Regions from separate parts of the Enterovibrio sp. FF113 genome, predicted to be linked through region 1. Evidence: riboswitches for the same ligand, from Rfam matches in the RefSeq annotation. Region 1 holds a riboswitch; the other holds the start of a gene.

Region 1 (15,015 bases):
CATTTTAACCTTCAACCTATAACACGTGTAATTTCAATATTTCACGTCTTTCTGATGTCACGTTAGAGATAATTAGGAATAGGTTATATACCCCTAAAGGGGTATATAGAGGGGTCTATTGCGCTAGATCAATTTTCGCTCATGGCACGCGTCACATTATTAAACCATCACGGTCAGACTCTGAAATTTTATGGCTAACGAAATAACGGAAATAACAGTTAAACAATCGGTTACTACCATCGTGGCACGATCTCTGATCGCCATGCTTTTGCTGGCGGTGATGATCACGGGTTTCTCCATTATCTCTCTTGCTTCGAGCCTCAATGACGCCGCGGCCATCAACACTTCTGGCTCACTGCGAATGCAAAGTTATCGCATTGCGTATGACATTGTCCGTGATTCCCCTCGCTTACCTGAACACATTGAATCCTTTGAACAATCAATACTCTCCCCTGAGCTTCAACTCATTGATAATATTGCGGTTCCTCAGGAAATACGAGATCGTTACAACGCATTAATTTCGCGCTGGCTACTTCTTCGACCTGAGCTTCAAGGCCCAGACCGAGCGTTTTACCTTGAGCAAGTAGGATTATTCGTCAACGACATTGATCAGTTCGTCTTTACGCTTCAGCAGCACTCTGAAAATAAGCTTCAAGTGTTGGCTCTGGTTGGCAGTATTGGGTTGGGCGTGATCTTAGCCTTGGTGCTGTTTTTAATTCAGTACACACAACGACGCATCGTCCAGCCATTGAACATGCTAGTAACGGCGAGCCAGCGAATTCAGAATGGAATTTTTGACGTCGCACTACCACCAACAAGAAACAATGAACTTGGTGTGCTATCAAAAAGTTTTGCCATCATGGCGAGTGAACTCAAAGAACTCTATGCCAATCTTGAATTCAGAATTGAGTCAAAAACTCACAAATTAACCAAAGCCAATCGTTCACTGAACGTACTTTATGATTGCTCAACCCAGCTTTCATCGAGTCTTTTGACACGACAAAGCTTCGAAAATATTCTCGATATCTCAATGCAAGCCGATGGCATCTCGGCATTGACACTTACCGTGACAAGCCCCAATCAATCAGAATGGCAAATACGTGCAGGAAAGGCAGACGACCAACATTGGCACTCCCTGCCTTTGCGTTTGGACGACGAAGCGCTTGGAACATTAATGTGGCAAGGTAAAGATGACGTTGTTGATTCGGTGCTTCTCGAGAATATTGCATCCATTCTCGCGCGCGGTGTGCATTACAATCATGCGCAAAAGCAAGCAATGCATTTGGCGGTGATGGAAGAGCGTGCGACATTGGCGCGCGAACTTCACGATTCCATTGCTCAATCGCTTTCTTACCTTAAAATTCAGACCAGTTTACTCAAGCGGCATTTACAACGATCCGATGCAAAAGAATGCGAATCCATTGCCGAAGAGATCGGCGAGCAACTGCGCATTGCTTATGATCAATTACGAGAACTACTCAATGCGTTTCGATTATCGTTGTCACACAGTGATTTTGGCTTAGCGCTAAACGAAATGGTGGTGGCGTTGAAAGGTCAAACAAGCGCGGAAATCACAATGTCATCGACATTGGACACACTTTCCATGGACGTGCAGCACCAAATGCACCTTCTGCAGATTATTCGCGAGGCTTGTATTAACGCAATTAAACATGCCGACGCCAGTACGATCTCGATTCGCTGTCATCAACACGACAACCATGCTTATGTCGAAATCAAGGATGATGGTATAGGCTTTTGCCCTACTGATGAAAAACCCAATCACTATGGTCTCAACATCATGCAAGAGCGCTCTAAAATGCTAGGGGGTAACATCCAAATCCTTTCGGCGACTTCACAAGGTTGCCGTGTTGTACTGACATTTGACTTCGCCTAGGAGATTGTTCTTATGAATACATGGAATGTACTGCTTGTTGATGACCACCCACTGATGCGAAAGGGTATATCACAACTGTTAAAGTTTGAGCCTGAGTTCAATACAGTGTCTGAAGCAAGCAATGGAACAGATGCCATCGCAGAAGTCTCTCGATCAAAGCCCGACTTAATTGTTCTCGACCTCAACATGAAAGGCCTGTCTGGATTGGATACTCTGAAAGCCCTCCGGTATGAAGGCTGCACAGCAACCATCGTAATACTGACAGTATCTGATAGCCCTAATGATATTCATGCCATTATCCAAGCTGGGGCTGATGGATATTTGCTGAAAGACAGCGAACCGGAAGAATTGATTGAAAAACTGAAAGTTGCCATGACGGGGAAAAAAGCGTTCAGCAAGGAGGTAGAAGCCAACCTCGCTAATAACGAAAAAAACGCTTCCCCGCTCACCCATCTGACTGAGCGAGAGTTACAAATACTGCAACAAGTCGCCAAAGGGCTTCGTAACAAACAGATCGCTGAGAGCCTATACATTTCAGAGGCAACAGTAAAAGTTCACCTCAAAAACCTACTAAAAAAACTCAACGTTGATTCTCGTGTTGCCGCCACCGTGCTGTATTTGGAAAACGAGACAATGGATTGAGTCGCTGCTCAGATATAAACAGCGTTGATACACAGCACCGTGTTGCGCGATCAAAAAAAGGGAGGAACACTTTGTTCCTCCCTTTTTATTATGTCGCTTGTTGACAAGCAGTCTTCTCAGTTAAACAGCTAGAAAATATCAACACCATTTAGCGTCACATCTTCTGCGTCAGTCCAAACTGTGATGGTGCGATCAAGATTGTCGTGTGTGAAGACATACGCATTCAACTCTCCAACCTGTGCATTACTCAACCCTAGAATGCTGATCATCTCGGCTGAGATTGGCGCATTCACTGTACCACTAGCATCATAGCTCCAAGGCGTACCATTGAGGTTAAAGCTGTCATCACCGGCACCAAGGTGCGCGATGAAACCATCCCAATCGTCTGGTGTACCCAAGTCTTCACCAAATGGTGCGTCAGATTGAGACCAGATTTCATTTGGGTTGATAGTGATAACTTGATCACCTTCGTCACCAATGACTGCTTCAATTTGTGCCATCACGTTACCCGTGATCGACGAGTCAGACTGGTAGGAAACACCGGTAAAATCGACATTTGCATCGCCATTAACCAGCATTTGGTCAAAACCATTGTCCGCGTTGTACATGGATTTGTTAACGACTCTGCCTGCAGAATTCGTGACACTCAGGCCAACAAAGTCATCTTCACCGAAGATAAAGACATCGTCACCCGCACTACCACGGTATTCATCAACACCTGTACCACCATCAATTTTCACATCGCTGCCAGGGCCGCCATCCAAGTAATCGTCGCCTGCACCGCCATAAAGTTCATCTTTACCAACACCACCAAAGATTCGGTCGTTACCTTCACCACCTTCGATGATATCGTCGCCTTTTTGGCCAAACAGAACATCGTCACCCACACCCCCCATGATGTGGTCATTGTCATCGCCACCATAAATGGTGTCGTTGCCTTCTTCACCATAAATCGTATCAGCATCACTTTCTTCAACGACCTGCGTTGCGTTCACTTTCATCACAACGTCGTTAAAGTCTTTGTCGCCAAGGCACCACAGATCTTCCCAGCAAGAGTTTTCACCAGAATTGATTTCATGATCTAGGCGGTCACCGTTTTTACCGGTTTCAGACACATAACCACCTGCGGTCAGGCCACCTTGACCAAACACAGGGCTACCGCTGGCAAAGCTCAGCGTAATTTCACCCTCGTTGAAGCCTTTTGTGTCGCCATCTGGAATGATGAATAGGCCGATTTTCGCCGCGCCTTCAACATCGATAACTGCTTGCGCCGCACTATCCAACTTGGCGTTGTCAGCCATGACGTATGCCGCCAGCACATTGCCATTTTCGTCCAATACGTAGTAACCAACACTGTTACTGTAAGACGCGCTTGAAGTGATATTAGACAGATCTAACGTAACAGCATCGCCATTACTTACATCCCAATAGCCATCAGCGCCACGGTCGAGATCAAGTGTTTGACGACCAATTTGACCGCCATAGATGACATCATCGCCGGTGCCTCCATGGATCTCATCATCGCCCCACTGACCATAGATGGTGTCATTGCCTGCACCGCCATCTATGAAATCTTCATCGTTAGATATTTGGGTCGTTTCTTCAGAAATGGATGAATAATCAATCTCATTGATATTGCAGTATGAGTTGGGTACCAAAGACAACTGGGTCGACGCTGTGATTTCAGGGCCTTCAAGTTGAAGAAGAAGGTTACCGTTTTCATTAAGGTTGCTGTAGTGATGACCATTGCCATCTAGATCAACGTCGATGATTGCAAACTTGTAGACATTACCTTCGGTATCGCAGTATTTCAGCGTGTAATCGAGGTTAACGGAATACGTATTGCCGTCGATGGTCACTGTTTGCGTCTTGTCGTCGGAATATTCGTTACAGTAGTTGTCGCCATTTAGCTTTCCATCATCATCTTGGAAAGTCACTTTGGTTGAATTACCATCAAACGCGAGTTTGTCTGGGAAACAGAAGGTATGGAACTCACCACCTGAAGGCTTGGTAAAGTCATTACCCATCTGGAATACATTTACACACGGGTCAGCGTTAAAGTTTGGAGACGCAGTATTGCCGTAGATAACATCGTCGCCTTCCCCGCCATACAGCGAATCTTGACCGTTGTCGCCTTCAATGTAGTCATCTCCGCCCTGGCCATAGACAGTGTCATCTCCATCACCAGCAGTGATCACATCATCACCACCAACTGTTGGGTCAACTGGCTCAGGTTCAGTGATTGACGAGTAATCTAAGCTGCTAATGTTGTGGTAAGAGTTTGGAACAAGAGATAACTGCGTGCTGCCCGTAATTTCTGGGCCATCGACTTGGATCAGCATCTTACCGCTTTCACCAGTTTCTCCCCAATGGTTGCCAGAACCATTGGTATCAACATCAACCACTGCAAAGGTGTAAATGTTGCCAGATGCATCGCAGTATTTCAGGCCGAAATCAACGTTGACGCCATACTCTTGACCGCCAATTTCAACAGTCTGAGATTTGTCATCTGAGTACTCATTGCACGCATCATCGCCATTCAGCTGGGCATCGTCATCGTTGAACGTAGCAGTGGTCGTCGAACCGGTGAAATTAAGCGTTGGGGGGAAGTTTGAGAAATAGTAGAAATCACCACTTGCAGCACTAAAATCGTCACCCAAGATGAACACTGCGCCCGTTGAACCGTTTCCTGAAGAAGATCCTACATCACCATAAATGACATCATCCCCTGCACGGCCTTCAATATAATCATCATCGAGGGTGCCATTAAGTTGATCAACACCGCCTGTACCTATGATATTCGCCATTATTTGTTCCTCTTATTTGCTAACCAAAGCAAGAGGCAGCACAGCCATCTCTTTATCATCAACATCAAAGAGATCCGCAACTTTCCGTCCCTGCTTCACAACAGGTTTGGCCTTTTTCTCCGAATAGTTGTCCTATTGATAGTTTCACGTATGTGAGTATTTAGGTGGGCGCCTACAACATCTCTAACACAAATTCTTAATGCACTTTCTCGATTGCGCCTCAGATACTTCCATGACAGATTGGTTGATCGATTAGATCGGAGCAAGGCTGGAGGCCGCATTTAATGGGAATATAAGGCCTAGATGTGGCGAAAAATTAACCTGCAAGCAGGAAAGGCTGAGGCAGTATGAGAAACGCATGGCAGTCCAATCAGTACTGATGACTGATTTCTGTATGGATAACTCGCCATTTGTGACCTTGCCCATTTAATGTATGGGGAGGTCGACATATAGGCCATCTGGCGATGGCCTATATAATTAATAATAAGGTTACGCTACAACCGCAGGTTTTTCTGTTAACGTTTTGTCTGCTTCTGTCATGGTTTCGTCAATTAGTGCTGACGCACCTTCCGCACCGTGCATCCAACTAACAAGCTTGTTCGAGCACAGAATCAGTAAAACACCGGCCACGGCTGACGTGATCGCAATACCACTGAAAATGGCCAAAGGACCCGCATCTCCAACATGGCTTCCAACAAACCCCGCCACATAGTTCGCCACAGCATTCGCGCAGAACCATGTGCCCATCATAACTGACATCAGTCTCAATGGTGCCAGCTTAGTGATCAAAGACAGCCCTATCGGCGACAAACACAGCTCGCCAAGTGTATGGAAGAAGTAGGCTCCGACTAACCACCACATTGACGCTTTAATGGACATGTCAGCACCTTGTTGAAGGGCAGCACCGATCATGCACACAAATCCCAACGACAAGAAGCCCATCGCCATGGCGAATTTAATCGGTGAACTCGGTTCACTCGCACCCAGTCGACGCCAAAATAACGCCAGAAGTGGTGCAAAAACAATGATGAACATAGGGTTCAGAGATTGGAACCAAGCCGCAGGCACTTCAAAACTACCCAGCATTCGGTTGGTGTAGTCTTGAGAATAAATATTCATCAAACCACCCGCTTGTTCAAATCCCGCCCAGAAAATGATCACAAACAAGCTCATTACTAGGATGACTTTAAGGCGATCACGTTCCACTTTTGTCAGCGGTTGCTTTTGTGTTGAACCAGACTGGCGGCGCTGTTCCACTGCCGCAGGTTCAACGCCAATCTTGCCCAATAAACGATTGGCAAACAGCAATTGAACAACTAGAGAGAGCAGCATACCTACGCCTGCGCATAGAAAACCTGCTTTCCATCCGTAATGGATTGATGCTGTTCCCGCAATGATCCCGGCCAGCAACGAACCCAAGTTGATACCCATGTAGAAGATAGTGAACGCGCCGTCTCGACGGTTATCTCCTTCCCCATACAGTTGACCAACCATGGTTGAAATATTGGGTTTAAATAAACCGTTCCCGACAATCAAGAAGCCCAAACCCACATAAAAGGCTTGCAGTTCAAATGGGTCAATAACGCTATTTGGCAAGGCCAGTGTGAACTGCCCGATGGCCATCAGTGCACCACCAATGATGATCGAGCGGCGCTGACCGAGGAAGTTATCCGCCAGCCATCCACCCAACACAGGGGTCAGGTAAACTAAACCGGTATAGATACCATAGAGATTCAGCGCGTCTTGTGTCGTCCATCCGAGACCGCCGTTGATTGTTTTATCAGTGAGGTAAAGCACCAAAATGGCGCGCATGGCGTAGAAAGAGAAACGTTCCCACAATTCTGTGCCGCACAGAAGGAACAAGCCGCGAGGGTGACCCAGCCAATCTGACTGTCTGTTTGAATTCATTGCGTGTTTACCGCCTATCTGATTAACTCAGCGGGAGTGAATATGGACCTCCTTTTCCTCTCAGACTCCGCTACAGGGCGTACAGACTGCCCGAATTTGATTTCCGTCGCAATTATTTCATGCAAAAAAATCATCTTCGTTTGTGTGGTTACTTTTACGCAACGCTCGCGAAAAACAAAAAAAGCTGGAATCCCATAGGGATACCCTGCTTTTTAGTGTTTTAGCCTGAGCCGTTTGTACTCACGAGCACGAACTGAATTGCACGTAAATTTGACGAGGCAGCAGGCCGTTAAGCAGTGACAGGCAAATCTGGCACCATTTTTTGACGGCGGCACAGTAGCAGCCCAAGGCCAGATAGCACTGCCATGGTCAGCAAAATTGCGCCCAGTGAAAACTGGTCGTTGACGTTCATTTTTGCCGCCAACAGTGTGAAGAAGCCTGCCGCCATATTTTGCACGCCACCTAACACCGCTCCAGCTGTGCCGGCATGTCTAGGGAACGGCGACACAGCACCCGTGGTCGCTGCGGGAAACAAGATACCTGCGCCCATGAAGTACACAAACGCACCACCGATCAAGGTTTCAATCGTAATAACACCGTTAACACCGGGTACAAATACAATCAACGCACCAAGTAGCAGTATGACTGAACCCAGTAAAAGAGATTTCGATGCCGACCAGCGGCTTTCAATCACGGTCGAAAACCAAGAACCCAACATAAAGCCAGGCAAAGGAAGGACAAACAACAGACTCACTGTGGTTGCACTCAGCGCTAGCGTACTGCCAAGTATCACACCGGCTGCCGCTTCAAATACCGAGATACCCGAAAACACTGCGATCAGACAAATTAGATACCCCTGAAACTGACGATTACTCATGACATGGTGATAGCTTTTGATCACTGAATCACGACGACGAGCTTCAGGCGGCAAAGTCTCTTGAAAGTAAACGGACATGATCAGATACACCACTGCCGCCAAGACAAACAGGAACACATAACTTGCTTGCCACTGGAAGTGGACACTCAAGAAGCCACCCAACACAGGAGCAATCAGTGGGGAGAAAATCAACCCGACACTGACCAAGCTATTTGCGCGATGTAAACGGCTGCCTTCGAAGCAATCTCGGGTTAACGTGCGCGCCATGGCTCCGCCGCTGCCAATACCCGCTCCTTGGATCACACTGCCCAAAAGGAACATGTCAAACGACGACGCTGCCAATGTAATAACGGTACCAACCAGATAAATGACAAGACCTGTCAAGATAATAGGTTTTCGACCAAAACGATCAGACAACGGCCCATAAACAAACTGAGATAGGCCATAGGGAATCAAGTAACACGCCATTACCGCTTGAAGCATGGCAGGCGAAACTTGAAAGTCGTCTGCCATCAAGGCCATTGATGGAATGTACATGGTTTGTGTCATCTGTCCGACCGCAGCCAAAATGATGATCATGAGTAGAATTCTAGATATAGGCGTTGTCGCAGACATCACCAGCGCTCCCCGTGACAAGCAAAAATTAACAAGTTTCTTTAATGCGATTCGGCGATTCGGCGATTCGAGAAGTGATATTGCGATACCCAAGTGACTTTTGGATTCAGAAAATACAGTTGCCGACGCTTATTTTTGGCAGATAGTAGTGGTGAGAGCGGAATCAAACAACATAAAAAACGTGTTTCATACACGATAAGAAATCATAGAAAGGATTAGTTTTTCTAATGCGTTTGTTTTATCAGCGATGGGCAATATAGCGTTGGGTAGAATCCAATCAAACTCTGTACATAAAAAAAGCAGCGCCATGCGCTGCTCATTCAAACGAATTCATATACCCGCTCTATCAATACACTATTCGGTCATTGTCATTGAGTTGCTTAATCAATGGACAACTTGTGGTGACCGTGTGAAATTTTCGCTTTGAGGTATTTTTTATTGCCATCTTTTATATGGGCTTGCGTGCCAACAACCGCTTCGAGATTGATACCGTATTCTTGTATCTCTTTTATCTTTTTCGGGTTGTTAGTGATCAGACGCACTGTGGTGGTATCTAATGCTTTAAGCATGTCAGCGGCATCTTCAAAGCTTCTAAGATCATCCGGAAAACCAAGATGATTATTGGCTTCGTAAGTATTCATTCCTTGGCTTTGTAGCTCATACGCATCCAGTTTATTGTAAAGCCCAATGCCACGACCTTCTTGGCGGAGATACAGCAAAATACCGCCCTGCTCGCCCATTTTCTGGATGGTTTCTTCAAGTTGTTCGCCACAATCGCAGCGTGAAGAATGAAAGACATCGCCGGTGAGACACTCGGAATGCATTCTGACCAGAGGTGCGATCTGCTGCTGATCAGCACTACTGAAGATTATCGCGACGTGCTCTTGATCCGAGTTCAGACCGTCAAATGACAGGATTTCTGCTGGAATATTGCTCCCAATACCAACATTCAACGGGACTCGTGCTCTAATTTTTGCCATCGACTGTAATTCTCTGTTTTTTTCGGTGTTAGCCGAATATGTACTGCCCTATACTGCAACACCATCATCCTAGAATTGTTATAATGTAACACTTCAAATGGTGTGGCGAGCAATCGTAACAGAAGTGTCAAGCACTGCCAACATCTCAGCGTAAGCGCCGAATAACGGCGGCTGGATTGCCAGCGACTACGGCAAAAGGCTCAATATCGCCATCAACCACGGAACCCGCCTCAACCACGACCCCTTCACCGATCGAGACACCCGCTTTGATAACACTGTTACCACCAATCACTACGTTGTTACCAATAATTATAGGCAATGAAATTTCATGCTCTCCATTTTGAACATCAAGCGGGAGTAAACTTTGTGTAATGGAGTAAATCCCGACTCCGGGACCAATCAATACGTTATTGCCTATTTCAATATGGCCACTATCAATCAGGGTACAGTTTGGCCCAATGGCGACGTTGTTTCCGATGTGGATATTCATGCCGTAGGTACATGTAAAAGGCGCTTCAACAGCAAGTCCTTTACCGCGCATGGCAAACAATTTAGTGACGACCATGTCTTGCGCATCGGCATCGGCGGGATCAATGTTATTCAGTTGCTGGCAAAGCCTGCGTGAGGCATATCGAAATTGGGTGAGCTCTGTATCAGCAGGGCTATAAGGTTTGCCCTGCTGCATTTTTTCAAATTCGGTCAACGTATCTTCCTTGATATCCGCACAACAATTTTTTGTTTATCTTTCTACTTTAGCGTGTGACCGTGGAAACATCATTGAGGGTTAACGCATATTCATCAATAAAACGACGCCCCGCAACTAACCCATCTTGATAGTCATGCTCTAGTTGAAAAGGCTTGCTTAACAAGGCACTACTCGCAAGCGGTGTGCTCGGACAGATCTGAATCAATTCGGCACGATGTGGAGGATTAGACATAAAATGAATGGCATCTTGATAGCTATGAAAGTGCTTGGTCATCATTTCCAACATATCGCTATTCACTTTCTGCCCAGACATGGCGTGTAACCGATAGATGGCATCACCGCCGTAAAGCCACCTTCCTCCGTTTTTGTGCGCACTCTTCGGCATCATTTCTTTTAGTTTCGCCCAAAGTGGCTCATGTGAATGTTCTTTGTAGCGCAGCTTGACCTCTTCCAAACGCAAAGACAGTTGCTGATGAAATTCAGATAACCGCTCAAACCGATCATCCATGCTGAGACGAGTCAGATACTCAGGCAATCGAGTCTCCACTCGGCTCCGAATATTTTCAATGAAAGTAGAGCTGATGTGGGTTCTATCTTGAGCAACGGGTTCCGTTCTGATCACCACGATGACATCTGCACCACGGTTAAACGCTTCTCTCGCCGGAATGGCCCCGCTGACCCCGCCATCAACATAATATTGATCACTGATTTGAACACTAGACGGGTAAAGCATCGGAATAGCACAAGTGGCTTTTAATACGCTTATCCAATCATCTTCAAAAAGATGAAAGTAATCAGGCTCCAACGTTTTGGTGTTCGTGACACAAGCATAGGCATAGCGATTTGCTAACACGGCCTTCGCTTTCTCGAACGCTAAACCACTGGGGTGTGTTGGCCCCATGATTTCGAGCGCCCAATCTAAATCCATGAACTGTTGTCTTCGCACATATTTAAGTAGATTGAAGAAACGATCTTGCGTGGTGTACTCGGTGATGAAACGATGGCCAAAGCCACGCTGTCGAGTGAGATAAGAAGAGATGTTCAAAGCACCGGCGGACGTACCGATATAGATTTCAAAAGGGTCAAAGCCAGCATCGAGAAAGCTGTCGAGAACACCCGCCGTATAGATGCCACGCTGACCCCCGCCTTGAGCAACAAGGGCTATACGTTTTTTTCGGCCATCTGTCGGCGTTGAGGGCGTACGAATGTAGTCCAATGAAGACGGGAAAGACGTTTGTGGATCACTGTCTTTGGAGCTCTGCACAATCACCTCTAACAAGAAGGTTTAATCAGGTACTCACATTGTACCTAGGGCTACTCGCACAGAGCCATCAATTTATGGCACGAAACGCTATGAAAACACGATTGCTACCGAAGCAAAAGTGAGAATACCGCCAAGTGCAACGAAGACGGTGGCGAGTGCGATTTTCAAGTTAATATCCATTCTGCTTCTCCTTGCCAAAAATAACTGATAACACACAATTTACACATTCATAATGTAAGCAGTTTAACAGCGCAAGCCAGAATATTCACAACCCCATCTCAGATCGTCCTTCTCTTGCATCATTTGTTTCAATTTGTGACGCAAAGCAAACCCCTTAATATCCTAGCCTAATCAGTATAATTCGCTTTATGCCAGCCATCTTAATGAAACGTTTTGAAATACTCGCCGGGATGCATAGTTACGTTGTATTTATGACTAAATTCAACAAAAAAACGCACTGTAAGCACATATGGAATGAGTATAAACACCCCCATAGATGCAACATTTCATTAACCACGCATAGTGTTAATAATTTTGAATAATTACAATTTTTCACGCTATTATTTAGACGTTTATGATGATTAAATTTTAACCATAAATTTTTATCCTCTGGATAAAACCAGAGAAATAACGATGATAAGCTTACTATTTAAGCGCTAAGCAACAATTTCGACCCAAACCTCAAATTTTGGTTAAAATAAGACCAATCAAATCGCTTTACCAAATAACAACTTTCCACTAACACCCATCACAACTTCAGTGTAATAAACTACTAATGGTTTATTTACATCGGCAATCAACCTACCCTACCCCGACAAATCGGAATTATTAGGACGATAACAGCACAAACATAAAAGATATGCGCTATTGATTTACCTATTACCAATGCTTAGTCTGCTAATAACCTCACCAATAGATGATTATTTTGTCTTGAGTGATGGGAATAGATGACAAACACAAGATCGTTGATACACACCTGCTTTTGGTGCCTCTGGAAAATAATCACCAAAAACCACAATGGCATCATGAAGCAAAACACCTCCCACTTGCGTTAACAAACAACTGCATGGGGAAAAAGGACTGGTGTTCTCAACAACAAGGAGACGTTATGAAAAGAGAACAATGGGGTTCACGCGCAGGCTTTATTCTTGCGGCAGTGGGCTCTGCAATTGGATTGGGAAATATTTGGCGTTTCCCGTATATGGCTTATGAAAACGGCGGTGGCGCATTCTTTGTTCCTTACCTTTTTGCGATGCTGACTGCTGGTATTCCCTTTATGATCATGGAGTTTGGTCTTGGCCATAAACTTCGCGGTTCTGCACCTGTCGTATTTTCAAAGCTAAACACCAAGTTTGAATGGTTAGGTTGGTTCCAAGTCGGTATTGCCGCCACCATCGCGGTGTATTATGTAGCGGTTATCGGTTGGGCAATGTCTTACGTTGGCTTTGCATTCGATCAGAGCTGGGGCACTGATACCAATGCCTTCTTCTTCAGTGAGTATCTGAAGCTAGGTGATAACTCACCAAGTAACTTAGGTAACTGGCAGTTGCACATTGCCTTGCCAATGGCACTGGCTTGGGCGATCACCTTTGCGGCTGTATTCACAGGCGTGAAAGGCGGTATCGAACGTGCTAGCAAGATCATGATGCCTTTACTGTTTGTTATGGTTCTGCTGCTTGTACTGCGCGTTGCTTTCCTACCGGGTGCTGTTGATGGCTTAAATTACTTGTTTACGCCTGATTTCAGCAAACTGACTGACACTAAGGTATGGTCAGCAGCATACGGCCAGATCTTCTTCACACTGTCTGTTGGTTTCGCCATCATGTTGGCGTACTCAAGCTACCTGCCGAAGAAGTCTGACGTCACAAACAATGCGTTCATGACTGTTCTGATCAACTGTGGTTTCTCCATCCTTGCGGGTGTACTTATCTTCTCTATTCTTGGCTACATGGCCTTGGAACAAGGGAAAGCAGTAACCGAAGTCGTCAGCGGTGGTGTTGGTTTGGCGTTCGTGACATTGCCACAAGCGATTAACCTGTTACCGGCTCCTTACATCCTTGGCCCTGTGTTCTTCCTGGCGCTGGTTGTAGCGGGTCTTAGCTCGCACATCTCTATCATTGAGGCGGTGACCTCTGCCATCATCGATAAGCTAAATGTTAGTCGTAAAGTCGCAGCCTCTTCGGTATGTGGTATCGGTGCGGTTATTTCCATGGCGTTTGCAACCAACGGCGGTCTATTGCTGCTGGATCTGGTCGATTACTTCATGAATAACGTGGCGTTGTTGGCGAGCTGCTTGATTGAGCTGGTGATTATCGGCTGGTTGGTGAAAGTCTCCGACATCCGCGCTTACGTTAATAAGGTATCTGAGTTCTCTGTTGGCGCATGGCTAGAAGTGTGTGTTCGCTTTGTTAGCCCACTGATGCTGGCTTGGATCGTTGGTACAAACCTTGTGAACACGTTCAACGAAGGTTACGGCGGTTACGCACAAAGCGACCTACTGATGTTGGGTTGGGGATTAACGGCGGCACTGATTGCTGTTGGTGTCATCATCAATATCGTTTCTTCGCCTGCTAAAAATTCAGCAGAAGCACAGGAGGCTAACGCATGACAACAGGTGCAATCATTATGATGCTAATAGGTTTTGGCATCACTTGGGGTGGCGCTGCATGGTGCATTCGTATCGCCATGAAAGCGGACAAATAATCCCCACTTAGAAAAACAAACCCCGGCGACATCGCCGGGGTTTTTATTTGTGTCACTATCTCGCTGAACACTTTATTGTTCAGCAGACACATCTAGAAGCTGTTAATGAGGATCTTATTCTCTTCCAGCATATTACTGATCACATCTTGTCCTGTTGAATTCACTGGCATGTCGAACGCATCAGCCAAATCAGCTACCGACAAATTGCTGAAGGTGATTTGTTGGTCAACATCTTCACCGTTCGATGCGAGAGACAATGTTGCTTCGTTTTCCTCGTTGTTTTCCAAAGCAACAAGGTAACTGCTGAGGTCTTCGCTTTCGATGGTATCGAGTAAGTCACTGAAATCGAGCAGGTCGAGAGACGGCGAATAATCCTGGATGACATCAACAGTCCCCTCACCTCCATCTTGTTTGAGGAAGACGAAGGTATCTGATCCTTCACCACCATACATGCTGTCAGATCCCGCTCCGCCCGAAATCAGGTCGTTGCCCAGGCCACCATCAATTATATCGTTACCTGCAAAACCATTAATCTCATTGTCATCGCTGTTACCCACCAGTAAGTTGTTGCCAGCCGTACCGTCGATGACAGCGTCAAATGCGAGGTCATTGAGGACAT
Region 2 (15,015 bases), on a different contig from region 1:
GCCTTACCAGACATAACTTTGGTTAAAGCGAAATTCAAAAAAGTCACGTTAAAGATGATTCATTGATATAACTTAATGTTGAAAAATTTAGGCTAGTTGCCTAGTTCACCCATTTGAACGATAAACACTCAGTTTCATCCACGTGGTAATCCTCAACATCTTTCGACAGGTCTCATTTAGAAAACAGTTAGCGTCCATTTATAGCGGTATAATTCACACTAATATTTCCATTTCTGCTGCCTCGAATCGCCCCCTATCAATAAGGATGTATGATGGTTCCGACTCGTTTTTTCTTTGGCTACCTGCTTGCTGTAACCTCTCTAGTCGGCTGTGCGACTCAACCTGAACCGGTAAAAACCATTCAGTTGTATTCAAACAAAGAAGTTATTCAACTGTCGTATTGCACTGAGCTTGCAGATACCGCCTATTTCATTGCTTCAGAAAAATTGAAACAGCGTCCTCAACAAGCATTGATTGAACGCTATGCAACAGAGGCTTCCTCCAAAATTAAGATTAACGCTGTTCAGCGCATCTATAGCACGGACTTTGACAGTGCTTGGGATTACTCAGTCAGCCTGTTTGGTGAATGCGCGCAAAAAGTGGCTGAGATCCCGTCACAACGGTTGGATATCGCCAGGTTTTGTGCGCAAAAAGCCGTGGTTGCGGGCGGCGCTTATGATTTCAAACAAAGCGGCGCGCCCAAATTAGAGGCGTACATGGCATTCGCCAGCTATAAACCGACACGACCTTATGAGGTCATCGATGCTGTCTATGACAGCAGGTCAACCTCTCACCTTAATGTTTCTCAAAATACTTGGGATCACTGCATTGACGTGATGTCCGAGTAATAACATCGCCACAGGGCAGGCCTTGAATTACTGACCTGTGGTAATTTCCCCACCAAATTGGGTATTTACTGCGATTAAGTGGTAATACTTAATATTCGTAGGAAAAAGTTCAGGGATGTTATGAAACGGAATTTTTCACCATTGGCTGTCATGAAGGGGAAAGCGGTGATACGAGGCCTTATCAAATCTTCATGGTGGTTTTTACTGCCCACTATCCTTGCCTTACCCGCTCAAGCGACGAACAGTATGGTTGACATTGATTTGGTCAAAGTGGATAAATCTGCCCGTAAAATGTATCTGATCCAAGGTGATAAAATCGTCAAATGGTATCCCATTGCACTTGGTGCCAACCCGAAAGGTCACAAACTACGTGAAGGCGACAAACGCACGCCGGAAGGCAGTTATACCCTTGACTTCATTAACGAGAAATCCCGCTTTTATCGCTCTATCCGCATCAATTATCCCAACACACGAGATCTCGCGCGCGCTGAATTATTGGGCGTGAGCCCTGGCGGTCAAATCATGATTCATGGTCAGAAAAACGAAGCAGGCCCGCACCCTAGCCTTAGTCGAGGTGAGGATTGGACAGATGGTTGTATTGCGATTGCCAACGAGCAGATGGATGAGTTTCTGAGCATGGTCTCAGTAGGCACGCCGATAACAATTGAATGGTAAGCCATTCTGCTTAAAGCTTTCACTCAGATCACGTGAAATCAGAGACATTGTCGACCTTTGTTTGTACCCAAACAGTCCAAAAAAAGCCCGATGCGTTGCTTCGCATCAGGCTTGTCATTTGATTTATTATGCTATCAACAATGTCTGTTGTTATTCACAAGCAAACGGGCCTTTGTTCGTCCATGCTTCTGGTGCTGATGCTGGGCTGCTGTTTACCCACCATTTAGCCTGATACAAGTTGCCTCCAAACAGCACCTGCTCGCCAGTTAAATACGCTTTGCCTGATGTCCAGGCCACTGGCAAGGTACTGATCAATTTCCACGCATCGCTGCTTTCTGGTGCTGCTCCCTGAATCCAGTATTTTGCTTCCCACACTAAACCATTGAAGCCTACTTTTTCGCCGCCTGTGTAGGTGGTATTTTCCTCCCATGCTGGGTGGTTCATTGCCTCAGGATCAGTGCCACACTGGTCGATTTTTTCAATCAGGTGAAAGTCTATGGTTTGCTGTTCAACCAAATTTCCTTCACTGTCTTTCACGCGAGAAACCAGCATATGGTGACCGGCGCTAATTTTCGTCAGTTGTAGATTCACGTTTTCAGACACGCCATCTTCCAACGACAACTTTTCGTAAGCTAATGCTTCTTGTGCGTGATTGTAAACGGTCATTTCAACCGTAATGTCACCAGCAGCCGTGACGGTGAAATCGAGATCAATCCCGTCTTCTGAAATCATGTATTCGGATGCCACGCCATCAATGATCACGCCGTAATCCGGCTCAGGTGATGCAATGTCATAGCCAACTTCTACACGTGCTAGTCCACTGTCTTTCTTCAAGTAGATCGGATTAGCACCGTAAACGGGGATAAAATTGCCATTGCTGTCACGCACACCCGCTTTAATAACGTTATTAGCCTGATTAATTTTTGCCGCAAGATCGAATGACCAGGTGTTTGCCACACCGGCTTTTTCGCTCTCAATGATCAGACGCGTTGACAGCTCTGGGCGCTCGCCTTCGTTGTCAAACACACGGGTAAATACCGCATCCCCTGTTGCCAGGTTAATACCAGGATTAATTTGCCCATGTTGAGACCAATTAGGTTGCTCTGGCTGCTCGCCGTCAAATTGCACATCGATGGCGTTATAAAACGCTGCGGCAGTATCACCCACATCCCAAACAGCCAAAATGACATGGTAACCTTCACGAGCAGGCACATTACACGAGTGAACCATGGTCTTTGGCGGCTTTTGCATGTTGCCTTCAATCACACAAAACGGATTCAAATCTAATGCAGCGCGAGCCAGCGGCTGATTCACGTTCCAATCAGGTTGAGTGATGTAGTACTTCCAAGTGCGCGTCACATGGTTTGCCGTGAACGTCCACTCAAAATCATTCTGACCGGCCACAATCGAGCGTTTGATCCAGCGTGAAGCGGTCTGCTCATCTAACGCTGAAAACTGGATCAATCCCGCGCTGGCCAGTTTGCCGTCTTCGGGGCCAAGTTCTGGGAAACCCTCCGGCCCTTCCACACTTTGTGGCTCCCACTGAACTTGACCACAATCAGTATTTTTCTCACCCGTTTCAGAGGTGTATTTACACATTGCCGCACGGCCAGCTAAGCCATCATCAACGGCGCTAATATAACCATGAGACATCACGCTCGCGCTGAAAAGCGCGGCGGTAACAGACAAAATAGAGGTGTGAAGCTTGAGCATGTATGTACTTCCTGCGTGTTTTTATTGTTATTCACCCACAGCACGGACAGACGCGAAAAGCAGACATTTTCAATCTCGAAAATGGCAACCCCGCTATCATCATTGTTCTCTACATTAAGCAGAGAACACTCTTAGACCGGAGGCTTTGCGTCCTGTTTTTTCAAACAGTTTGCCGATAATTGTGGAACGCGCGCATCGTATTCTGAATAGCTTGATATTCAACAGAAATATAGGGGGCGCGGAGGTGGCAAGAGCCTTAATGGAAGGAGGGTCACACAGGGCATGCATTGATAGTACGCTTTATCACCTAACGCCGCTTTTGCATTCTCAGTAACGTCCATGTTTCTTCTTGAAACTCACGCGTTTTGGTCTCTTCTTGTAGTAAGTCGAACCCCAGGGCGGTGTAGCAAGCGACTGCGATCTGATTGCACTCAAACACGGCCAAGCTAACTGTCGTAATTTTAGGCTCTTCAAAGGCAACATCCAGTGCCATTGACACCATCGCTTTGCCCCAGCCTTGCCCACGGCTATTTTCAGCGGCGATCAGCACCCGACATAGGCGGTATTCAGTGGCAGATACTCGATAAAGCTCAATGTACCCGACTGCTTCACCCTGATGACGAAAGAGAAAAGGGCGCACTTCGGGTTTCGCTAAGTGCGCTGCGACCTGCTCAACCGTGATTGGAAATTCAAACGCCGGGCCCCCCCATAGGTAATTGTCTCTGGCGTTTGGTATCCAACCGCAAAGTTGTGGTGCATCTGCTGCTTCAAAGGGCACAAGCAACATTAAGCGGGTTTCTCCTGTTCGTCCGACGCGTCATTCAGCGGTTCATTAGGCTGGTCATCCGAAGGAGGCGCACCAAATTCATCTAAGTAACCCTTTGGTGGCGGCGTCCACTCGCGCTCGGTGAGAGCATGTTTATCCATCCTATCCGTATCCATCGCTTCTCGAATGGTTTCTTCTAGCTCAATAAACAGATGTTGGTAATGGTTATCGTAGGTTTGTGATTCTTCGCCGCCTAACCAACTTTGATAGAGTTTTTCAGAACTCTGTTTCTCAATTTGGTTAAACATCGCTTTTTGCTGCTCAACCAAAAAGGGATGTGAGCCAAGCGTACGCAGCGCTTCTGCGCCCATTTCCAGTGCAGAGTGGTAGGTTTCTTTGATCACAAAATCCGCCCCCGCATGGCGAAGCTTATACGCATGCCCACGGTCAAAGGCACGAGCGAGCACTTTCACATGGGGATAGGTGTGTTTCACGTACTCAACAAGCTCGGTGGTGGTTTCTTCGTTATCCATGGCGACCACCAACAACGCCGATTCTTCGATACCTGCTGTATGCAATAGATCGGGTCGAGTGGCATCACCAAAATAGCTTTTGATGTTAATTTGGCGCAGGTTTTCTACTTGCGTGGCTTCGTGATCAAGCACGACGGTCTTCACCCCATTACCCGTCAGCAAACGATTCACTACCTGCCCAAAACGGCCAACACCCGCAATAATCACCGACCCTTGCTCATCAATCACATCGGCTTCGCGGTTATTAGACACTTTCTCGTAACGCGGCAAAATGACGTTGTCATAAAGAATAAATAAACCGGGTGTGAGAAACATAGAAATTGCTACTACCAGCGACAGTAACTGCGCAGTTTCAGCAGGCAATACATTGTTTTGCATTGAGAAACTTAGTAACACAAACCCGAACTCACCCGCTTGGGCGAGGCTCAGTGCAAATAACCAACGAGCTGAGCCTTTGATCTTGAATATAAAAGTCAACAAAAGCAGCACGATGGCTTTCAATACCATGAGTCCGATTGTCAGGCCAATAATGACAAACAGATCTTCAAACAAGATGCCAAAGTTGATGCCCGCCCCAACAGTAATAAAGAACAAGCCCAGCAGCAGTCCTTTAAACGGTTCAATGTTTGATTCCAACTCATGACGAAATTCACTGTTGGCCAATACGACACCCGCCAAAAACGTACCTAGTGCTGGTGAAAGGCCTATCAAACTCATCAGTGCGGCAATACCAATCACGAGCATCAGCGCGGTGGCGGTAAATATCTCACGAAGACCAGAGCTGGCAACAAAGCGTAATAACGGACGGCTTAAATAGTGCCCGCCTACAACGACACCTGCGATTGAGCCCAAGATCACTAAACCGACGGCCCAACCCGGCAATCCCGCGACTAGGCTCATTTGTTCATGGTGTTCAGACGCGGAAGCGGCGGCATGTTTTGCCTTTTCCACCAACTCAGGGAGTGCCAACAGCGGAATAAACGCCAGCATCGGTATCACGGCAATATCTTGAAACAGCAACACTGAAAAAGCATTTCGACCGCCTTCTGTTTTGGTGAGTCGCTTTTCATTAAAGGTTTGCAGCACAATAGCAGTCGAAGACAACGCGAAGATTAAGCCAATGGCAAGCGCGATGGTCCAAGGTTGCTCAAAGAGTAATGCAATCCCCATCACTATCGCTGTTGTGACACCGACTTGGAGGCCGCCCAATCCCATCAAGCGGTTTCGCATTGCCCAGAGCATCTTCGGCTCAAGCTCTAAACCTACGAGGAACAACATCATCACGACACCAAATTCTGCGAAGTGCTGAATAGTATTGGTTTCCGAACCCACTAGCCCCGTCAGAGGGCCAATAATCACACCGGCAATCAAATACCCAAGAACCGAGCCCAAACCCAAACGCTTGGCAATCGGCACCGCAATGACAGCAGCAACTAAATAGATAAATGCCTTTAAGAATAAATCTGTCATGCTTTTCCTTCCTTGATGGCGCCATCGATAGAGCGGGCTGTTATTTTTTCAATACCAGCAAGCAAATCCGTGTCTAGGTTGTCATCAACCAACGCAGTCAGTAATTTTTTATAAGCGGCAGTATGTTGGCCGACTTTTCCTTCCTCTGCGGCGGTTCGTGAGCCAAAGATCGCAAACGGCGCCAGATAATTCATGCCCGTTAAGTTTGCCATTTGTTCAAGGGGATAGAGAAGTTCACGGATTTTGAAATGGTTAAACCCATCGGCTTTATACGCTTCTTCACTCCCACCCGCGGTAATGGCACACATGAAGTATTTCCCCTGCAATGCGGTGCCGCTCGAGCCATAAGCAAAACCATATTCCAACACTAAATCTTGCCATTCTTTCAAGATGGCAGGCGTTGAATACCAATAAAGGGGAAATTGGAAGAGCACCACATCATGCTCACGCAAACGCGCTTGCTCGCGGTCAATGTCAATGTGAAAGGTCGGATATTCGGCATAGAGATCCACCACTGTCGCTCCCTCGACCGACTGCGCGATTTTATAAAGCGGCGCATTCACTTCCGATCGTCGTTGAGACGGGTGCGCAAATAACACCAGCACTTTCTTTTTATTGTCTGCCATAAACGTCCTTTTTTGACATTGGTGCCTCTAATATGAGTGCTTCAAGCGCATTGCAACCAGGTAACCAAATAATTACTGGTTAATATTAGTAACCTAAAATACCAAAATCCTGCCACGTACTGCAATATTAGTGAGTGAGCATATACCCTATCTCAGAAGGTAGACTAAACACTCGCTTGGTTGAAATCACATCAATCGCACTTGAGTCACTAGGCCATACTATAAAGACATCCCATGATGAATCTGAGTACGACATTCAAGAAGAAGTCGAAAAACATTCATGAGCATAGGTGGAACATGGTGTTGTGCTGGGGACCATGCTTCACTTAGTTTCATTCTTAGAGGCTCTATCACGATCAAAAAAGCCCCGAGCGGGGCTTTCTTCTGTCATCTTCACACACGCTATTTCGATGAACTGGTAAACAGTAGTTTCAGACCAAATGCTAACATCACCGAACCTAATACTCTGTCTACCCAATGCCCAACACGTTTGAATTTGGCTTGGACAGACGGTTTCGACAGAACAAGCGCCACTGAACTGAACCACGCCAATTGAACAAACATCATCCATATACCCAGCAAGAAAAGCTCAAAGGTGGGCATGTCCGGTGAAACCACCAAGGTGAATACAGAGAGAAAATACAATGGTGCTTTCGGGTTTAACGCATTACAAACAAAGCCCATCGAAATCAGCTTCGCCGTGGAGCGTGCTTTCACTGGCACAGACTGCTCATCATCGCCTACTGCTGCTTTACTTCGAATACCCTTCACACCGAGATAAATCAGATAAGCTGCGGCTAAATACTTCATTACCGACAAGACAATCGCAGAGTCACTGATCACAGTCGCGAGGCCAATAGATGAATAAATAATATGAACAGAAAGGCCGAGCGCAATACCAAGACTAACGAGCAACCCTGCACGGCGACCATGCACAAGTGATTGTTGTGAAACCATCACAAAATCAGGTCCTGGCGACGCTGCCCCCAATAGATGGACTAAAGTCAGGGTAATAAACGCGTGATAGAATTCCATTCACATTGCTCCGTTTTTCCGATAATAACTAACTGTTTGGTATGGTGACGATCCGAATATAAATCAACTGCGTATCAATGAAGAACTCATGATTAGGACACGCACAATGCTATTCACACTTTTCTACGATGGAAGTTGCCCTTTATGTGTGGCCGAGATGAACCAACTCCGCACCTTAAACACGAATGGCTCACTTCATTTTGAAGACATTTTAGCGTCTGATTTTACCGAACGTTATCCAGATATTATCCCTGATGATGCACGTGAAATTTTGCATGGCAAATTTCACGATGGCCGAGTATTACTAGGGTTAGACGTGACACATCAGGCTTGGAAACGGGTGGGTAGAAAACGTTGGATTGGTTTACTTCGCCTTCCTGTCATTCGTTGGTTTGCAGATAAAGCCTATCTAACTTTTGCCAAGAACCGTTATCGCATCTCATGGTTGCTCACAGGCAAGTCACGCTGTGAACCTTGTGCTAGCGGGGGGTGCGAGATAAACAAAAACAGACCGAAAACATAAGTTGATTGAAAAGCCACACCAGTGTAATTAACTATTAACAACAACACAGAGCTACTGTAAATCTGGCACTTTCATTGACATGCATCACTATTATACCGCCAATCATTCTATTGACTAATTGTTCATTTAGACGCACCATCCCTGCCAAAATACGTGTCGTAAATTTGAGAAATGATTAACGCAATTTCTAATTTCGCGACTCAATTCAATATGTTGATTTGTATAACAGAATGAAAACCACCGACACACTTTCGGCTGCGGCCTTTTTGCCAACGATCCCCGTTGGCACTGCTCTCACGTTTGAACTGAGATACAAAGATAATATCAAAGCCTTTAGCGGGTCCTCCCGCCTCATTGGCTATCGTGATCGAAAGTATCTGCTTCTTGAAACACCAAGCGACCCTGAACTGAGTAAATTGCTGTCCGACCCTTCTGGCTGGCAAGTCATTGTGCGCGGTATCTCTTCGTCACGTTATGGCGAAATATTTGCGTTCAAATCCCATATTCTTAGCGTGATGCACAGGCCCGAAAAGATGCTCGCGATTGCCATTCCAGATTCTGTCGGCATTCACCGCATGCGCAGATTTGCACGCTACACCGTATCTCGCATTGTGCAGGTCGAAATTAATGGCAGAGGCACATTAGCAAAACTTGCCGATTTCTCTTTGGGCGGATGCGCCATCAGAGTGTCGAACAGTCAATTTATCGAGCCTGGCGAGTCAGTGCGTTTTAACATCAACGCGCTATTTGATACGCCCATCATGTTTGAAGGCACAGTAGTGACGGTCACCAGCAGTGGTGAAGGGATTCAACTGGGCATCAAATTCAACAACGAAGGCAGCCATCAAGCACGTGATACGCTTGCTAGGCTCATCATGTCATCTGAGATAGATGCCGAAAATTCAACAAGCCATGTCTCCACGGTTTCTTAGCAAGCAGAGAGACGCTAAAGTCAGTGATGAAACCGTCCAAGACGAGAGGAAAAAGTCATGCAAGAAACCTTTATCGATGATGGCTTGGTCTATCGTCAACACCACTTTGATTTACCGCTAAATTACGATGACAAAAACAGCACAACACTTCGCGTTTTTGCTCGAGAAGTCGTTGAGCATCACCGTGATGCAGGCTCCCTGCCTTGGCTGGTGTATTTTCAAGGTGGCCCAGGCTTCCCTTCCCCGCGACCAGACGGTCGGAGCGGTTGGCTAAAGCGTGCATTGCAACAATACCGTGTTCTCTTGTTAGATCAACGTGGCACGGGGCTCAGTTCCCCACTCACACTTCAGACACTTGCCGACTTATCCTCGAGTGACCAAGCGGAACTTATCTCACATTTTCGCGCCGACAATATTGTTCGCGATGCAGAAGCCATTCGTGAGCAGTTCGGCATCAAAACATGGTCAATTTTAGGTCAAAGCTTTGGCGGTTTCTGTGCACTCACTTATTTGTCGTTCTATCCAAACAGCCTGAGCCGCGTATACATTACAGGTGGTGTACCTTCGTTAACTCGCCCTGCCGATGACGTTTACCGTGCCACCTATCAACGCGTGCTAGACAAGAATGAGGCTTTCTTTGCACAGTTCCCAAGCGCCCAAACACGCTGCAAAGAGATCGCTACTCACTTAACATCCAGTGACGTTAAATTGCCGAACGGTCAGACGTTTACTGTGGAACAATTCCAGCAAATTGGCATCAATCTTGGCCGTAGTGGTGCAAACTTGCCGATGTATTATTTGCTCGAAGACGCATTCGTCAATACCGCTACCGGCAAGGCGCTCAGCTATGCCTTTTTACAAGCGATGTTGGCCGAACAAAGCTATCAGACCAACCCTATTTATGCCTTCCTACATGAACCGATTTACAACCAAGATCAATCCTCTGATTGGTCTGCCCATCGCGTTCGCAATACAGAGTTTCCGGCATTTAACTATTCACCCGAAACACCATTTTTGTTCACGGGCGAAATGGTATATCCGTGGATGTTTGACCAACTTCAAAATCTGGTTCCACTAAAAGGCGCGGCGGAATTGCTTGCCGCTAAATCGGATTGGCCTGCGTTGTATGACGTGGACGCACTCAACGCGAACATGGTTCCCGTCGCTTGTGCGGTATACGCAGACGACATGTACGTGGAGATGGATTATTCCCGCGAAACACTGCGAAACATTCCTAACAGTCGCGCCTGGATCACCAACGAATACGAACATAACGGCCTTCGCGCTGACGGCGAACGTATATTGGGTAGATTGATTGATATGGCAGAAGAAATCGAAAATACCCCATAAATACACGTTAGCCGCATGATCCTTTCATGCGGCTTCATAACTGCAAAAAACCACCTTACTAATAGCCGTTCCCATACGAAGAATTATGTATAAAAACTTCAATATCAATGTTAAATATTGGTGACTAAATCCCTGTTATTTATTATATTTATATAGAAATCAAAAGCATAAATGTCCTATTACTTGACCTGGTAACCACACTTCGATTTAAACCGTTATTTCTTCCTATCAAATGCTTTACAATTGCCATTCTCGCTATAAAATCCCGCTTCTTCTGACTATTTTTCATCCAGGTACTATTCTATGAATCCGACACGTTTTGGTAACGTGATGGCGGCGATTGCCTTCCTGTTATGGGGCGCGATGCCGCTCTATTATCAGCTTCTCCCTAACGCGGCAATGGATGAACTGCTCGCCTTGCGTATCGCTGCATCCGTACCATTTTTACTCATCATTTTGCAGAGTCGTCGCGGGCGCTCACTTAATTGGCAAACATTGACCGCAGACAAACGCTCTTTTGCTTTCGCGTCATTAGCATCGGTCATGATGTGTATATCTTGGAGTGCTTTTACATGGGCGATGACAAACGACCGAGTGTTAGATGCAAGCCTAGGCTTTTTCATTAACCCCTTACTGGTTATCGCACTTGGCGTCTTGGCATTTAAAGAGACGCTAAGCTTTGGTCAAAAAGCCGCGGTTGTCTTTGGTGCGTTAGGGTTGAGCTATCAGGTGTGGCAATACGGTGAAGTGCCTGTTGCAGCCGTATTGATGGCGGTATTTTTCGCACTATACGGCTGGTGCAAACGCTATGTGAAATATGATGCTATTTCGTGCCTATTCGTCGAAGCCATCGTTTTATTTCCTTTTGCAGCGGGATATATGGCCTACAAAATGGCCACAGGAACCAGTGTCGCGGTATCTAGCGAGATGTCGACGCTACTGCTTTATCTTGGCGCAGCGCCAATCACACTCGCACCGCTGTTCTTCTTCTCAGAAGCCGTGAAGCACGCAAAAATGTCGATGATTGGACTCATGCAATACATCGAACCCAGCCTGCAGTTTCTCCTCGCGGTGTTAATCTTCCATGAAACATTCGACAGCATTAAAGCCGTGAGCTTTGGTTTAATTTGGCTGGGGTTGGTTGTTTCAATCACAGAGGGTCTGATAAAGGTGAAAGCAAAAACGAACCTGCCACAGACCTAATCCCCATAGGGTTAAGCAAGCGGTCATACTTTGCGCAGGAACAATCGTCAAGAGCAAGGAAGAAATCCCAGTGACTCTTTATTCCAATTATAAAATTTCTGACACAGCTATTGCCGACTTTAACCAGCAAGAATGACTGAATACTTATCCTAATTGGTATAAATGAAAACAAAAAAGAAAAGGCATCCGAGGATGCCTTTTTCATATCAAACTTGGCCGCATTCGGCGGTCATAGCGCTCGCTTGATTATTTTTCGTCTTCCACTTCAATCAACTTAGTGGAGCCGCCGTGATACTTCTCACGCAGTCGCTGGATAATGGCAAAGAAGCCAGGGATAAAGAACGTACCCGCCAACAACACGCAGAGCAAACCACCTGCCAGTGATATACCCAGTGAGTTCTGGCTGATGTTACCCGCCCCACTCGCAAAGACTAACGGCATGATGCCGAGAATGAATGACCAAGACGTCATGTTCACCGCGCGGAAACGCAGCTTGCCGCCCATCACTGCAGAGTCACTAATTGGGTGTTCATTCTGTTCACGCTCATTTTTAGCAAATTCAACGATCAAAATGGCATTTTTAGCGGCCATCGCAATCAACAGAACCAGACCAATTTGCGCGTACAAGTTAAGCGGTGTGCCAGTGGCAGCGAGAGCGAGGAAGGAACCCAAGGTTGCAACCGGAACCACCAGAATGATCGCCAGTGGAATCGTCCAACTTTCATACTGTGCCACCATAAACAGGTAGATGAAGATCAGCGCAAGACCAAAGGCATAGATCGCCAAACTGCCTGCCTGTTTCTCCTGATAGGCCATTCCCGTCCACTCATATTGGTAACCTTGTGGCAGTTGTTCTGCCGCAACACGTTCCATCGCTTCAATCGCATCACCTGACGAGTAGCCTGGCGCAGGTGACCCTTGGATGACAGCAGAACGATACATGTTGTAACGCCATGCGACATCCGGTTCGAACACCTGCTCGATATCAATCAAAGTACCCAGTGGGATCATTTCACCCGAGTTAGAGCGAACATGGAAACGACTCAATGAATCCAAATCGTTACGGAAATCCGCATCAGCCTGAATCGTCACACGGTAGCTCTTGCCGTACAAACTGAAATCATTCACATACATCGACGCCAAGTTGCCTTGAAGCGTAGTGAAAATTTCGGACAGAGGAATACCCAGTTGCTTGGCTTTCTCACGGTCAATATCAACGTAGAAATGCGGAACATTCGCGCGGAACGTACTAAACGTACTCGCAATTTCCGGCTGCTGGTTAGCCGCTTCCATCAACTGTTGTGACACCATGGCCAAATCACCACGACTTCGGCCAAGCGTATCTTCCAATACAAACTCGAAGCCAGACGCCGGTCCCATCCCCGGAACAGCAGGTGGACCCATAGTGAACACAATCGCTTCCGGTAACTGCATGGCAGCAGCCCCATTGATTCGGTTAATAATGTCAAACGAGGAGTGGTCACCATCAAGTGCTTGACGCGTTTCCCAATCCTTCAATTTCACAAACATTGACGCACCGTTTGATGCAGAAGCACCCGTCAAGAATGCGTAGCCGTTAGCAACGGTAGCCCCTTCAACACCCGGTTCGCTGGTCACAATGTCATTCAGCTTTCTGGTCACTTCCTCTGTACGTGACAAAGAAGCAGCATCCGGTAGCTGAACGTTGATCAGCAGAACACCTTTATCTTCTTGCGGTACAAACCCTGTTGATGTGGTTGTAGCAAAGTAACCTGCCGCACTGACTGCAACGATAAATAGCACACCCAACACCGCAGTTTTACGGACTAAGAAGCCTGCAATCGCGCCGTATTTGTTAGTAACGCTTTCTAAGCCACGGTTAAATGCCGTAAACCAACGCGCGTGATTGTCTTTACCTTGCTTGAGCACAAGGGAGCACATTGCAGGTGACAAGGTCAGTGCGTTAATTGACGAGATCAGAACGGAAATACATATCGTCAATGCGAATTGGCGGTACATGATCCCGGTAATACCCGGCAACATTGCCACGGGTAAGAACACGGCCAGCAACACCATCGTCGACGTAATAATGGGACCCGTCACTTCCTTCATCGCAAGCAATGTCGCTTGGCGAGGCGTCAAAGACGGATCTTTTGCCATGTTGGTATCAACGTTTTCGATAACCAAGATGGCATCATCCACCACAATACCGATGGCCAAAATCAAACCAAACAGCGTCACGGTGTTGATGGTAAAGCCCGCCGCCAACATGATGGCAAACGTACCCACAAGTGACACAGGGATCGCGACAACGGGGATCAAAGTAGAACGGAAACTACCAAGGAAAAGGTAGGTCACCGCAATAACCAGCAATATCGCTTCTATCAGCGTGACAACGACGCCTTTGATAGACTCAGAGACAAACAGCGTCGTGTCATAACTGGTCTCATAGCTCATCCCTTCAGGGAAGCTCTGAGAGAGCTGTTCTAAACGCTCCATGACCATCCCCCCACTTTCCAGCGCGTTAGCGTCAGATTGCAGGTTCAAGATCACGATAGAGGCAGGCTGTTCGCGGAAATTGCCGTTACCCGAGTAAGACTTGCGGCCCAAGGACACATCAGCGATATCTTTCAGGTACACCATGGTGCCGTCCGCATTTGCGCGAACAACCACGTCTTTAAACTCATCCACCGAGCTCAGGCGACCTTGTGTCACCAGTTTGAACGTCATTTCTTGTGCGTTGTTGAATGGCGGCGCGCCAATATCACCCGCGGCAACCTGAACGTTTTGCTCAGCAAGCACAGAACGCACATCTGACGTGGTGATGCCTAGATTGGCCATTTTTTCTGGGTTAAGCCAAACACGCATCGAGTATTCGCCACCACCAAGCACATTGACATCACTGATGCCTTTGACTCGTGCAATTTGGTCTTTGACATTCAGGTTGATGTAGTTAACCAGAAACTGTTCATCGTATTTGCCGTCAGGCGCATAGAAGTTCAGTACCATTAACAAGTCCGGCGAACGCTTCTTCACCGTGACACCAATCTGACGCACTTCTTGCGGCAGCTTTGATTCTATTTGTGCAACACGGTTTTGTACGTTGACCTGTGCCATATCAGGGTCAGTGCCGATATCAAAGGTCACGTTTAAACTGTAAGAGCCATCATTAGCACTTTTGGAAGACATGTAGATCATGTTTTCCACGCCATTGACCGATGTTTCTATCGGGTCTGCGATGGCTTGCTCAACCACCTCAGCACTGGCACCTGCGTAAAACGCCGTCACACTAACAGAAGGTGGACTGATTCGAGGGTATTCAGCGACTGGCAGGTTCAACAATGCGATGAGACCTGAGAGCG

What was found. A riboswitch is a leader RNA that binds a small molecule or an ion and turns the genes downstream of it on or off. The one in region 1 is predicted to bind cyclic di-GMP.
Region 2: linked by a shared signal. The riboswitch ahead of gbpA (N-acetylglucosamine-binding protein GbpA) and the one ahead of ACED36_RS12180 (DUF4114 domain-containing protein) in region 1 are both predicted to bind cyclic di-GMP.

The regions. Positions count from the first base shown of each region.
Region 1 is NZ_JBGONO010000013.1:77,800-92,814, reverse strand. It holds gene napF (ferredoxin-type protein NapF) at 1-3, opposite strand, end outside; gene narQ (nitrate/nitrite two-component system sensor histidine kinase NarQ) at 191-1,894, shown strand; gene ACED36_RS12185 (response regulator) at 1,907-2,536, shown strand; gene ACED36_RS12180 (DUF4114 domain-containing protein) at 2,665-5,343, opposite strand; cyclic di-GMP riboswitch class I at 5,375-5,464, opposite strand; gene ACED36_RS12175 (peptide MFS transporter) at 5,833-7,251, opposite strand; gene emrD (multidrug efflux MFS transporter EmrD) at 7,541-8,743, opposite strand; gene ribA (GTP cyclohydrolase II) at 9,124-9,723, opposite strand; gene ACED36_RS12160 (sugar O-acetyltransferase) at 9,869-10,426, opposite strand; gene ACED36_RS12155 (patatin family protein) at 10,476-11,693, opposite strand; gene ACED36_RS12150 (YnhF family membrane protein) at 11,781-11,873, opposite strand; gene ACED36_RS12145 (sodium-dependent transporter) at 12,802-14,301, shown strand; gene ACED36_RS12140 (MetS family NSS transporter small subunit) at 14,298-14,396, shown strand; gene ACED36_RS12135 (calcium-binding protein) at 14,489-15,015, opposite strand, start outside.
Region 2 is NZ_JBGONO010000003.1:3,592-18,606, forward strand. It holds gene ACED36_RS02990 (hypothetical protein) at 273-848, shown strand; gene ACED36_RS02995 (murein L,D-transpeptidase family protein) at 1,095-1,523, shown strand; gene gbpA (N-acetylglucosamine-binding protein GbpA) at 1,674-3,236, opposite strand; cyclic di-GMP riboswitch class I at 3,317-3,420, opposite strand; gene ACED36_RS03005 (GNAT family N-acetyltransferase) at 3,544-4,023, opposite strand; gene ACED36_RS03010 (monovalent cation:proton antiporter-2 (CPA2) family protein) at 4,023-6,005, opposite strand; gene ACED36_RS03015 (NAD(P)H-dependent oxidoreductase) at 6,002-6,631, opposite strand; gene ACED36_RS03020 (LysE family translocator) at 7,034-7,666, opposite strand; gene ACED36_RS03025 (thiol-disulfide oxidoreductase DCC family protein) at 7,773-8,189, shown strand; gene ACED36_RS03030 (flagellar brake protein) at 8,420-9,121, shown strand; gene ACED36_RS03035 (alpha/beta fold hydrolase) at 9,179-10,471, shown strand; gene rarD (EamA family transporter RarD) at 10,775-11,674, shown strand; gene ACED36_RS03045 (efflux RND transporter permease subunit) at 11,921-15,015, opposite strand, start outside.